DNA from 2 places in the Microbispora sp. NPDC088329 genome. Region 2 is predicted to be linked to the other one. Evidence: riboswitches for the same ligand, from Rfam matches in the RefSeq annotation. Region 2 holds a riboswitch; the other holds the start of a gene.

Region 1 (5,258 bases), on a different contig from region 2:
GGCGGTCCTGCTGGCACCGTTCCAGGCGGCCACGCTGGGATGCTGCTACGCCTACCTCAGAAGATGGGACACGCCGGAGCCCACGACGACCGGCGAACCCGCCAGGCGGCGGACCGGGTCCTGGCCTGTCGTGGCCGCGCTGCTCCCCGGCCTGCTGTACGGGGTGTTCGTCGCCGCCAACCCGCTCGGGCGGGCCGAGGTGGTCGACAACGAGCTCATCGCGAAGGAGCTGTACCCGGGTCAGTCGATCAGCGCCCAGATCGTCACCGGCTCCGGCGGCCGGCCGGTCGTCATCACCGACCGCGGCACGCTGAAGCCGGTCTTCTGCGGCGACGGCGCCTGCGCGCGGCAGGCCGCCGTCCCCCTGGGGGCCTACCTGGACGGGCAGTCCGTCGCCACCTCCATGCCCGACGACTCGGTGCTGATCCCCGGATGGGTGTACGAGCCGTCGCCGAGCGACGACGTCGAGCTCCACCTGTTCTCCTGCCGCCCCGGGGGCTGTGCGCGACGCCCCGGAAGTCCGCTGCGGCTGGCGCGGAAAGGGTGGCTCCACGTGAACGTCGCCGCGGCCGCGACACCGGACGGCGTCGCCATCGCGTCGATCGCCCCGGAGCCCGGCTCCGACGGTGCTTTCGCGCGCGTCGAGCTCACGCTCTGCCGGGACGCCTCCTGCGCCGCGCCGCGGACTGTCACTGTCGGCCGTCTTCGCGACAGGGTGGCCGTCAGTGTGGACAACCGCACCATCGCCGTCGCCGTCTCCCTGGACGGACGCCCGGTGATCGCCTTCGTCGACCGGGTCTCGCGGGAGACGACCGTGGTGAGCTGTGACTCGCCTGCCTGCCCGCATCCGCGGACCCATGCGTTCACGGCATCCGAGTCGCCCGAGCCGGTCCTGTGGGGGTGGCTCACCGGTTCACTGCGGATCCAGATGGCGATCGGGCCGGACGGCAGGCCCGTGATCGTCGAGAATGATCCGGAGCGTGAGGTCACGAAGATCCTCTTTTGCCCCGACCCGGCGTGTTCCCGGCCCCCGCGGTCCGTGACCGTGTCCGAGATCGCCACGAGGAGCTCTCCCGGCCTGGCCCTCGATGCCGCCGGCCGTCCGATCCTGGCCGGCTATGACACGGAGGACCTTCGGGTGACCGTCCTGGCCTGCGAGGACACCGGCTGCGCCCGTCGCCGGCTCACCCACCTCGTCCCCGCGAACGCGTTCGGCCCCCTCGACCTCGTCGTCGGCCCCGACCGCCGCCCGCGCATCGTCTGGTACGGCACGCCCGATCGCGGGGGGACGCCCGCTTATCACGTCCTCACCTGCGCCGACCCGTACTGCCTGAAGTCCTGAACGAAACGCCCGGACACCACCGAGGAGGGACATGAGTCTCGGAACGCCGGTGAGCGCGACGGGGTCGCCCGCCGCCTGGCCGGATGACGCGTTCGACCGGTTGAAGGGCTTTCGCGGCCTGCGCATCATGTACGGCACGGCCGTCGGTCTCTACCGGCACCTGCTGGCGGTGTGCGCCCTGGTCCTCGTCCCGCCGTTCGTGGCGCTGGTGGCCGCACTGGTGGCTCTGGGCCACCGGATCTCCTTCGTCAACGGAGCTCCTGTGCTCCTCGTGCCCTCACCGGCCGTCCTATGGATCTTCGCCGGACTCGTGCTGACGGCCTTCGTGGCAGGGTTCGCCTGCCTGGCCGCCGGCAGCCACCTCGTGGTGGGCCACATCGAGGGCCGCCCCCTGCCGGCGGGGCGTGCCGTGCTGGCCGTTCTCCGGCGCCCGCACGCCGTGCTGCTGCTCACCGTCAATCTCGTGGTGATTCTCGCCGTGCAGGCCGGCGTCATGGCCGTGGTGGCCCATGGGACGGGATCGATCGTCGCGGCGGAGATCCTGGGGGTGCTGCTCGTCCTCCTGGCGCTCCCGGCCGTACTCGCCTGGACGGCGCTGCCCGACCGGATTCCCCCGCTGACGACGGCGTACCGTCTGGCGGCCTACGACTACTGGTGGACGATCCGGACGATCGTGGTGGCCTTCGCCGCCGTTCCTGGCCTGGCACAGCTCGGTCTGCACCTCCTCTGCGCGGCGCTCCCCGTCCCGACCGGCGTGCAGATCGGCGACGCCCTGCGGATGACGGCGGCCATCCTGCTGTTGCCGTTCCAGGCCGCGGTGCTCGGCTGCTGCTACGCGCGGCTCCATCGGAAGAATCAGGCGCGCTGGGGAGCCCTGGCGATCCGGAGGGACAGGGATGGGCGCGGGCGGTCCGCGACCGCGACCGGCGGCGCACCCGGCGGGCGGCGCACCCGCTGGTGGCCGGTCGGGCTGGTGCTTCTGCCCGGCCTGCTGTACGGCGGCTACGCGGTGGCCGGTCCGCTCACCGGCGTGACCGACAACGAGATCGCGGGCGAGGACCCCGGTTCGGGTTCCGGCAAGGGCGGCCCGGGACCGGTTCAGATCGTCTTCGGCCCTCGCGGGTTTCCGATCGTCATCCGCGACCGGGGGTTCCAGGAGGTGACGTTCTGCGGCGACGGCACCTGCGGCACGCAGACCACCGTCATCCTGGACGTCTTCTTCGAGGAGCAGTCCGGGGCGGCGGTCACCCCCGACGGCTCGGTGGTGTTCGCGGGCTGGGTGAGGGAGCCCGATGAGGTCGAACGGCGGCGGGAGCTCCAGCTGTTCTCCTGCCGGCCCGACGGCTGCACGTGGCGTCCCGGCCCGCCGTTGAGGACGGCGCCCGGCGACGTGCTCCGGCTGGACGTGGCCCCGGTGAACGCCACCGCGGTCGCGACGCGGGGCGGCATCGCCGTCGCCTCGATCACCCCCGTCTCCGCGGACCGGTACCCGACTCCCGCGCGCGTGACGCTCACGCGGTGCCCGGACCTCGCCTGCGTCCACCCCCGGACGATCACGGTGGGAGACCTCACCGTCGCGGGCGACGTCATGAACCACAAGCCCCGCGCCCTCGCCGTCGCGGCGTCTCCGGACGGGCGCCCGGTGATCGCATACGCGGACCTGATCACGGGGAAGGCCACCATCGCGATCTGCGACACCGTGGCATGCGGGCACCCGGCCCTTCGCGCGTTCGACATGTCCGACAGGTCCTCGCCACGGTACGACCCCCGGAGGTCCTTCGACGATCTGCGGCTCCAGGTCGCCGTCAGGCCGGACGGCAGACCGGTGATCGTCCACAACGGCGGCGGCACCGGGGACACGACGATCATGATCTGCCGCGATCCGTCCTGCTCCGGGACCCCGCGGACGGTGTCGGCCTCCGAGCTGGTCACGCGGAGCGCCCCCGGCCTGGCCCTGGATCCGGCCGGCCGTCCCGTTCTGGCCGGATACGACGCGGCCGACCCGCCGGTAGCCGTCCTGTCCTGCCGCGACGACGACTGCGTGGGGAGAGACGTCACCCACCTGGTTCCCACGTCCCACGTGGGCGAGGTGGACGTCGCCATCGGTCCCGACCGACGCGCGCGCATCGTCTGGTACGGCACGATCGATGGCAGGAGAACCCCGACCTATCACGTCCTCACCTGCGCCGACGCCTGGTGCGGCCGGCGGCCGCCGCCGTCCTGACGAGCGGCCGCCGCCGGTGGGGGCGGCGGGCTCGCCGTGGCGGTCCTGGCCGTCCGGATGCCCAGGACGGTGCTTGTCGCATTGCAGCCGGCAGGGCTGTGCCGGTCGTAGCCCAGGTGTGCGGCCGTCTCGCGACGTGCCTGCTGGGCGGAGCCCGGGGGCGGGGCGGGGGTGGACGCCATGTGAGGGATTGGTACCGTTGCGTCCGACGCGCGCCACGCAGCGAAGTCCGGTGAGAACCCGGCGCTGTCCCGCAACTGTGGTTCCCCGCCCCCGGGGACGAGCCAGGTCGCCTGCGCTGCGCGCCGACGCCATCGACCCTCGTGGAAAAGGGTGATCCGTCGCTTCCAGCGGGTCCCTCGATTCCCGGCATTCCCCCTGATGGAGGACCTCGTGAGGCCCGTACGCACGGCCGTCGCGGGTGTGGTGCTGGGCGTGCTCGCTCTGGCCGGTTGCGGCCAGACCGACGGCGCCGCCACGTCCGCGACCCCCACCCCCGCCGCCACGGACAGCACCCCGGACAGCGGGGGACAGGGCGCCTTCCCCGTCACCATCCAGGCGGGCAACGGCGCGGTGACGATCGAGAAGAAGCCCGAGCACATCGTGTCGCTGTCCCCGACGGCCACCGAGATCCTGTTCGCGATCGGTGCGGGCGCGCAGGTGACGGCGGCGGACGACCAGTCGAACTACCCGCCCGAGGCGCCCAAGACGTCGCTGTCGGGGTTCAAGCCCAACGTCGAGGCGATCGTCGCCGCCAAGCCCGACCTCGTCGTGCTCGCCAACGACCTGGAGGGCGTGGTCGCCGGGCTGGGCAAGGTCGGTGTGCCGGTGCTGCTCGAACCCGCCGCGACCAAGCTGGACGACACCTACGACCAGATCAGGGACCTCGGCGCGGCCACCGGCAACGCGGACAAGGCCGAGGAGGTGGCGAGCGGCGTCAAGCAGAAGATCGACGCGCTCGTCGCCGCGGCGCCCAAGGGCAAGGACCTGACGTATTACCACGAGCTGGACACCACGCCCTACGCGGCGACGTCGAGCACGTTCATCGGGCAGGTCTACAGCCTGTTCGGGCTGAAGAACATCGCCGACGAGGCGCCCGACGCGGCGGGCGGCTACCCCAAGCTGTCGGCGGAGTTCATCGCCAAGGCCGACCCCGGCCTGATCTTCCTCGGCGACACCAAGTGCTGCGGCCAGAACGCCGCCGCGCTGGCCAAGCGGCCTGGCTGGTCCGGCCTGTCCGCGCTGAAGAAGGGCCGCGTGGTGGAGCTGGACGACGACATCGCCTCCCGCTGGGGGCCCCGCGTCGCCGACCTCGCGCAGGCCGTCAGCGACGCCGTCCAGAAGGCGGCGAGCTGATCCTGTGGTGACGCGGACCCCCGCGGCACGGCCACGAGGCCGGGCGCTGCTCGTCGCGTCCGCCGTGCTGGTGGCCAGTCTCGCCGTCGGCGTGATGGCGGGCGCGGCGGGCCTGTCGCCCCGCGCGATCGCGCTGGCGCTGCTCGACCGGCTGCCGCTGGTGTCCGTGCACTCGGGGCTCGCACCGGTCGAGGAGGGGCTGCTGTTCCAGCTCCGGGTGCCGCGGGTGCTGCTCGCCGCCGTCGTGGGCGGGCTGCTCGCCACGGCCGGGGCCGGCTACCAGGGCGTGTTCCGCAACCCGCTGGCCGATCCCTACCTGCTCGGGGCGGCCGCCGG
Region 2 (5,258 bases):
AGGCGACGGCGTCGGCGACGTCCGTCACCTGGGTGACACCGCCGGGCGCCGGGGGCCGGTCCACCATGACGACCGGCAGCCCGAGCTCGCGTGCCGCGACCAGCTTGGCGCGGGTCAGCTCCCCGCCGCTGTCCTTGGTGACCAGCACGTCGAGCCGGTGCTCGCCGATCAGGGCGCGCTCCCCCGCCACCGTGTAGGGCCCCCGGTCGAGGATCACGTGGACGTTCGCGGGCACCGGCGGCTCCGGCGGGTCCACCGACCTGGCCAGGAACCACAGCCCGGTCAGCGGCGCGAAGACCGGCAGGCTGCGGCGGCCCGTGGTGAGGAACACCCGGCCGCCGAGACCGGGCAGCGCGTCCGCCGCGGCCTCCAGTGACGGCACCCGCAGCCACGCGTCCCCCGGCCCCTCCGACCAGCCCGGACGCCGCAGGCCGAGCAGCGGCACACCGGTCGCCGCGCACGCTCGCGCCGCCGATTCGCTCATCGTCCGCGCGAACGGATGCGTGGCGTCCACCACCGCGCCCGGGCCGTGCCCGGCGATCCACCGGGTGAGCCCCTCATGGCCGCCGAAGCCGCCCGAGACGACCTCGCCCACCGGCAGCCGGGGATCGGCTACCCGCCCGGCCAGCGACGACACCACCCGGAGACCGGGCAGGGCGGCCAGTTCGGCCGCCAGCGCCCGCGCCTCCGCGGTGCCGCCGAGGATCAGGACGAGCACGCCCGGTCCCGCTCGGCCGAGTAGAGGTGGCTGTCGCGGAAATCGTGCGCCGCCAGCGCCCGGCCCACCACGATGACGGCGGTCCGCTTGATCCCCGCCGCGATCACTCGATCGGCGATGTCGTCCAGGGTGCCCCTGATGATCTCCTCGTCGTCCCGGCTGGCCCGCGCGACGACCGCCACCGGGCAGTCCGCCCCGTACGCGGGCAGCAGCTCGGCCACGACGGCGCCGATCCGCTGCACGGCCAGGTGCAGCACCATCGTGGCGCGGCTGGCCGACAGCGTCGCGAGGTCCTCACCGGGCGGCATCCGGGTGGCGCGCGCCGACGTCCTGGTCAAGATGATGGTCTGGCTCACCTCGGGCACCGTCAGCTCCCGCCCCAGCGCCGCGGCTGCGGCCGCGAAGGCGGGCACTCCGGGGATCACCTCGTACGGCACGCCGTGCGCGTCGAGCCTGCGCATCTGCTCGGCGACCGCGCTGAACAGCGAGGGATCGCCCGAGTGCAGCCGGGCCACGTCGAGCCCGGCGGCGTGCGCCGCCGTCATCTCGGCGATGATCTCGTCCAGGGTGAGGTCGGCGGTGTCGACGAGCCGCGCGCCGGGCGGGCAGTCGGCGAGCAGGTCGCGTGGCACGAGCGACCCCGCGTACAGGCACACCGGGGCCGCCTGCAGGGCGCGCAGCCCGCGCACCGTGATGAGGTCGGCCGCGCCGGGCCCCGCACCGATGAATCGAACCGTCACTGCTCGCGCTCCTTCCGCGCCGTCCAAATGGTCACCGGCATCAGGGGACGCCACCCGGTGAAGCCGCCCACCGGCGAGGCGCGCTGCACCGACAACCGCACGAGGTCGCCGCCGAGCCGCGCGTGCCACGTGGCGAGGACCGCCTCCGACTCCACGGTGACGGCGTTCGCGACCAGCCTCCCGCCCGGGGCGAGGGCGTCCCAGCAGGTCTCGACCACGCCGGCCCTCGTCACGCCGCCGCCCACGAAGACGGCCGCCGGGGCCGGCAACCCGTGGAGCGCGTCCGGCGCGGCGCCGGTGACGACCCGCAGGCGCGGCACGCCCAGCGCGTCGGCGTTGCGCCTGACGCGGTCCGCCCGCACGGGGTCGCGCTCGACGGCGACGGCCCGGCACGAGGGGTGGGCGCGCAGCCACTCGACGGCCACGCTCCCCGAACCCGCCCCCACGTCCCACAGCAGTTCGCCCGGCAGGGGCGCCAGCTTGGCCAGGGTGACCGCGCGCACCTCCTGCTTGGTCAGCTGCCCGTCCGACTCGTACGCGTCGTCCGGAAGCCCGCAAGCCCTCCCCAGTGGCACGGTGTCAGGGACGTCGGCACAGGTCACGGCCACGATGTTCAGGGCCGGCATCGGCTCGGCGCCCGGCCGGCCGGCGCCCGTCCAGTCGGCGGCCGTGCCGTCATGGCGCGACTCGGTCGCCGCGCCGAGATCGCCGAGGACGGTCACGCGGCTCGCCCCGTATCCCCGCTCGGTCAGCAGGGCGGCGACCCGCGCGGGCGTGCCCGCGTCCGCGCTGAGGACGAGGACGCGGCGGCCCGGCGCGAGCGCGGCGGTCAGCGTGGCGAGCGGACGCCCGACCAGGCTGACGGTCTCGACGCCCTCTGCAGGCCAGCCGAGCCGCGCGCAGGCCAGCGTCACCGACGACACGTGCGGCAGCACGCGCAGCCGCTCGGGCCCGAGCAGCCGGGCCAGCGTCGCGCCGATCCCGAAGAACATGGGATCGCCGCTCGCCAGCACCACGACCGCGCGTCCCGCGTGCGCGTCGAACAGCCCCGGCAACCCCGCGACCAGCGGCGACGGGTACGGCACCCGCTCGGGGGCCACCGACGCGGGCAACAGCGCGAGCTGCCTGGCCGACCCGACCACGACGTCCGCGGCGGTCAGCTCGGCGCGCGCGGCGTCGGTGAGGCCGGCCCAGCCGTCCGCGCCGATCCCGACGACCGACACCGGCCTCATCGAGCGGGTTTCCTGAGCAGGTAGGTGTCCATGACCCAGCCGTGCGCCGCGCGCGCCTCCGCCCTGCGCCGCCGGATCTCGCCGGCGACCTCGCGCACCGGCCCGGCCAGGAGGATCTCGTCCTCGGTCCCGACGTAGGCGCCCCAGTAGACGTCCGCGTCGGCGGCCTGCGGCAGGTCGGCGAACGCGCATCCCGCGTCGAGCATCACCACGATGTCGTCGGCGGCCTCGACGTCGGCGGGCAGGCGGCGGCCGGTCGTGATGTGCAGGGGCCTCGCGACCCTGGTCAGGCTGACGCGGTGCCGCGCGGCCAGCGCCGACACGCTGCTGATCCCCGGGATCACCTCGTAGTCGAACGGCTCTCCGCCCCTGGCCAGGACGTCCTCGACGATGGCGATCGTGCTGTCGTAGAGGGCGGGATCGCCCCAGACGAGGAACGCGCCCACGCCGTCCTCGGGCACCTCGTCGGCGATGAGCCGCGCGTAGACCTCCGCCCGGCGGGCCCGCCAGTCGGCCACCGCCTCCACGTAGGCGCCGCTCGTCCGGTCGCGTTCCGGGTCGCGTGCCTCCACCACCCGATACGGCTCCCGCGCGTGGGCCGCGATCAGCTCGCGCCGCAGCCGCACCAAGCCGTCCTTCTCCGCACCCTTGTCGAGCAGGAAGAACACGTCCGCCGAGGCGATCGCCGCGGCGGCCTGGAAGGTGAGGTGGGCTGGGTCCCCGGCGCCGATGCCGATGATGAGGACGCGCTTCATAGGTCACGAGTATGGACCACGGCTTGACGTACTTTTGCAGACGGTGCACGCTCTAGGGGACAATTACAGACAGAGGCGACGGTGTGCAGGAACCTGGTGCGAATCCAGGACGGTCCCGCCACTGTGACCGGGGAGTGTCCCCCGCTTGTGACCACGGCCGAGACGGCTGGAAGGTCGGGCGACACGATGACCCGGGAGTCAGGACACTGACCCGTTGTCCTCCATCACCGGGGCGAGGCACCCCGTGAGGAGAAATCATGGCTCAGCCGGCCATTCCCGTATCCCGGCCCCTGCCGGTCACCATCCCCGTGCGCGAGATCCTGCCCTGGGCGGTCTTCGCCGCCGTGGTCGGGCTCATCCTGATCTACTTCGTCGGCGCGGAGCAGGGCGCCACCCACCTCATCAGCGGGCACACCGTGCACGAGTTCGTGCACGACGGCCGCCACCTCCTCGGCTTCCCCTGCCACTGAGGCCCGCCGGATGCCCACCATGCGCTCCCTGCTGGTGCGCGGCATGCTCGTCGGCCTCGTGGCCGCGCTGCTCGCGTACGTCGTGGCCTGGTTCGCCGGCGAACCCCAAGTCGCCGCCGCCATCTCGCTCGAGGAGGCCAAGGCCGCCGCGACAGGGGAGGCACACGAACACGAACTCGTCAGCCGGACCGTCCAGGAGACCGCCGGCCTCCTGACCGCCCTGCTCGTCTACGGCGCCGCACTCGGCGGCTTCTTCTCCATCGCGTACGCCGTGGCCCACGGACGCCTCGGCGCCCTCGGCGCCCGCGCCACGGCCCTCGTCGTCGCGGCCGCCGGATTCGTCGTCGTGTACGTGACCCCCATCCTGAAGTACCCGCCCAATCCCCCGGCCGTCGGCAACCCCGACACCATCGGCCGCAGAACCGCGCTGTACTTCACGATGATCCTGGTCGCGCTGCTGGCCGCCGCGGTCGCGACGTACGCGGGCCGCGCCCTGTCGCCCCGGCTGGGCGGCTGGAACGCGACCCTCGCGGGCATCGTCGTCTACGCCGTCCTCGTGGGCGTCTCGTACGCCCTGCTGCCTTCGATCAACGAGGTGTCCGGCGACTTCCCCGCCGACACCCTCTGGTGGTTCAGGGTGTCGTCGTTCGGCGTCCAGTTCGCCCTGTGGGCCGCCATCGGACTGCTGTTCGGCGGCCTCACCGAGCGTTCCCTGCGTCAGGGCGTCCGTGCCGAGGCACGACTGCGTCCGGCCGGAACAGCCTGACTCCTCTCAACTAGCGGAGGGCCTCCAGGAGAGAGGTGAGGGCCGGTCCGAGGGGGGCGTCGAAGGTCATCAGCGCCTCGCCGTCGCCCCGGGTCGGCCCCTGATTGATTATCGCGACGGGGATCGAGCGGGCGGCGGCGCGCCGGACGAACCGGTATCCGGACATGACGGTCAACGAGGATCCCAGGACGAGCAGCAGACCGGCCCGCTCGGTCAGCGCGTAGCACTCCTCGACCCGTGACGGCGGCACGTTCTCGCCGAAGAACACCACGTCGGGTTTGAGCACGCCGCCGCAGCCCTCGCAGTCCACCGTGCGGAACGTCTCGATCTCGTCCACCGCCAGAACGGCGTCGCCGTCCGGATTGATCATCTCCGAACGGGCCCGCCAGCCGGAGTTGGCCGCGCGCAGCCTTCGGTCGAGCGCGTACCGCGAGGTGCGGTGCCCGCAGGCCAGGCAGCGCACCCGATGCAGGCTGCCGTGCAGTTCGACGACCCCGTGCGCACCCGCCGCCTGGTGCAGACCGTCCACGTTCTGCGTGATGATCCCGGCGACCAGGCCGCGGCGCTGCAGTTCGGC

What was found. A riboswitch is a leader RNA that binds a small molecule or an ion and turns the genes downstream of it on or off. The one in region 2 is predicted to bind cobalamin.
Region 1: another riboswitch for cobalamin. It lies ahead of AB0O28_RS30900 (ABC transporter substrate-binding protein); the one in region 2 lies ahead of AB0O28_RS09845 (CbtB domain-containing protein).

Annotation. Positions count from the first base shown of each region.
Region 1 is NZ_JBFBIP010000021.1:44,605-49,862, reverse strand. It holds gene AB0O28_RS30910 (hypothetical protein) at 1-1,342, shown strand, start outside; gene AB0O28_RS30905 (hypothetical protein) at 1,374-3,566, shown strand; cobalamin riboswitch at 3,746-3,882, shown strand; gene AB0O28_RS30900 (ABC transporter substrate-binding protein) at 3,960-4,922, shown strand; gene AB0O28_RS30895 (iron ABC transporter permease) at 4,930-5,258, shown strand, end outside.
Region 2 is NZ_JBFBIP010000003.1:525,487-530,744, forward strand. It holds gene AB0O28_RS09825 (cobalt-precorrin-6A reductase) at 1-718, opposite strand, end outside; gene cobM (precorrin-4 C(11)-methyltransferase) at 706-1,458, opposite strand; gene cbiE (precorrin-6y C5,15-methyltransferase (decarboxylating) subunit CbiE) at 1,455-2,690, opposite strand; gene cobF (precorrin-6A synthase (deacetylating)) at 2,687-3,445, opposite strand; cobalamin riboswitch at 3,470-3,675, shown strand; gene AB0O28_RS09845 (CbtB domain-containing protein) at 3,703-3,915, shown strand; gene AB0O28_RS09850 (CbtA family protein) at 3,926-4,681, shown strand; gene AB0O28_RS09855 (NAD-dependent protein deacetylase) at 4,692-5,258, opposite strand, start outside.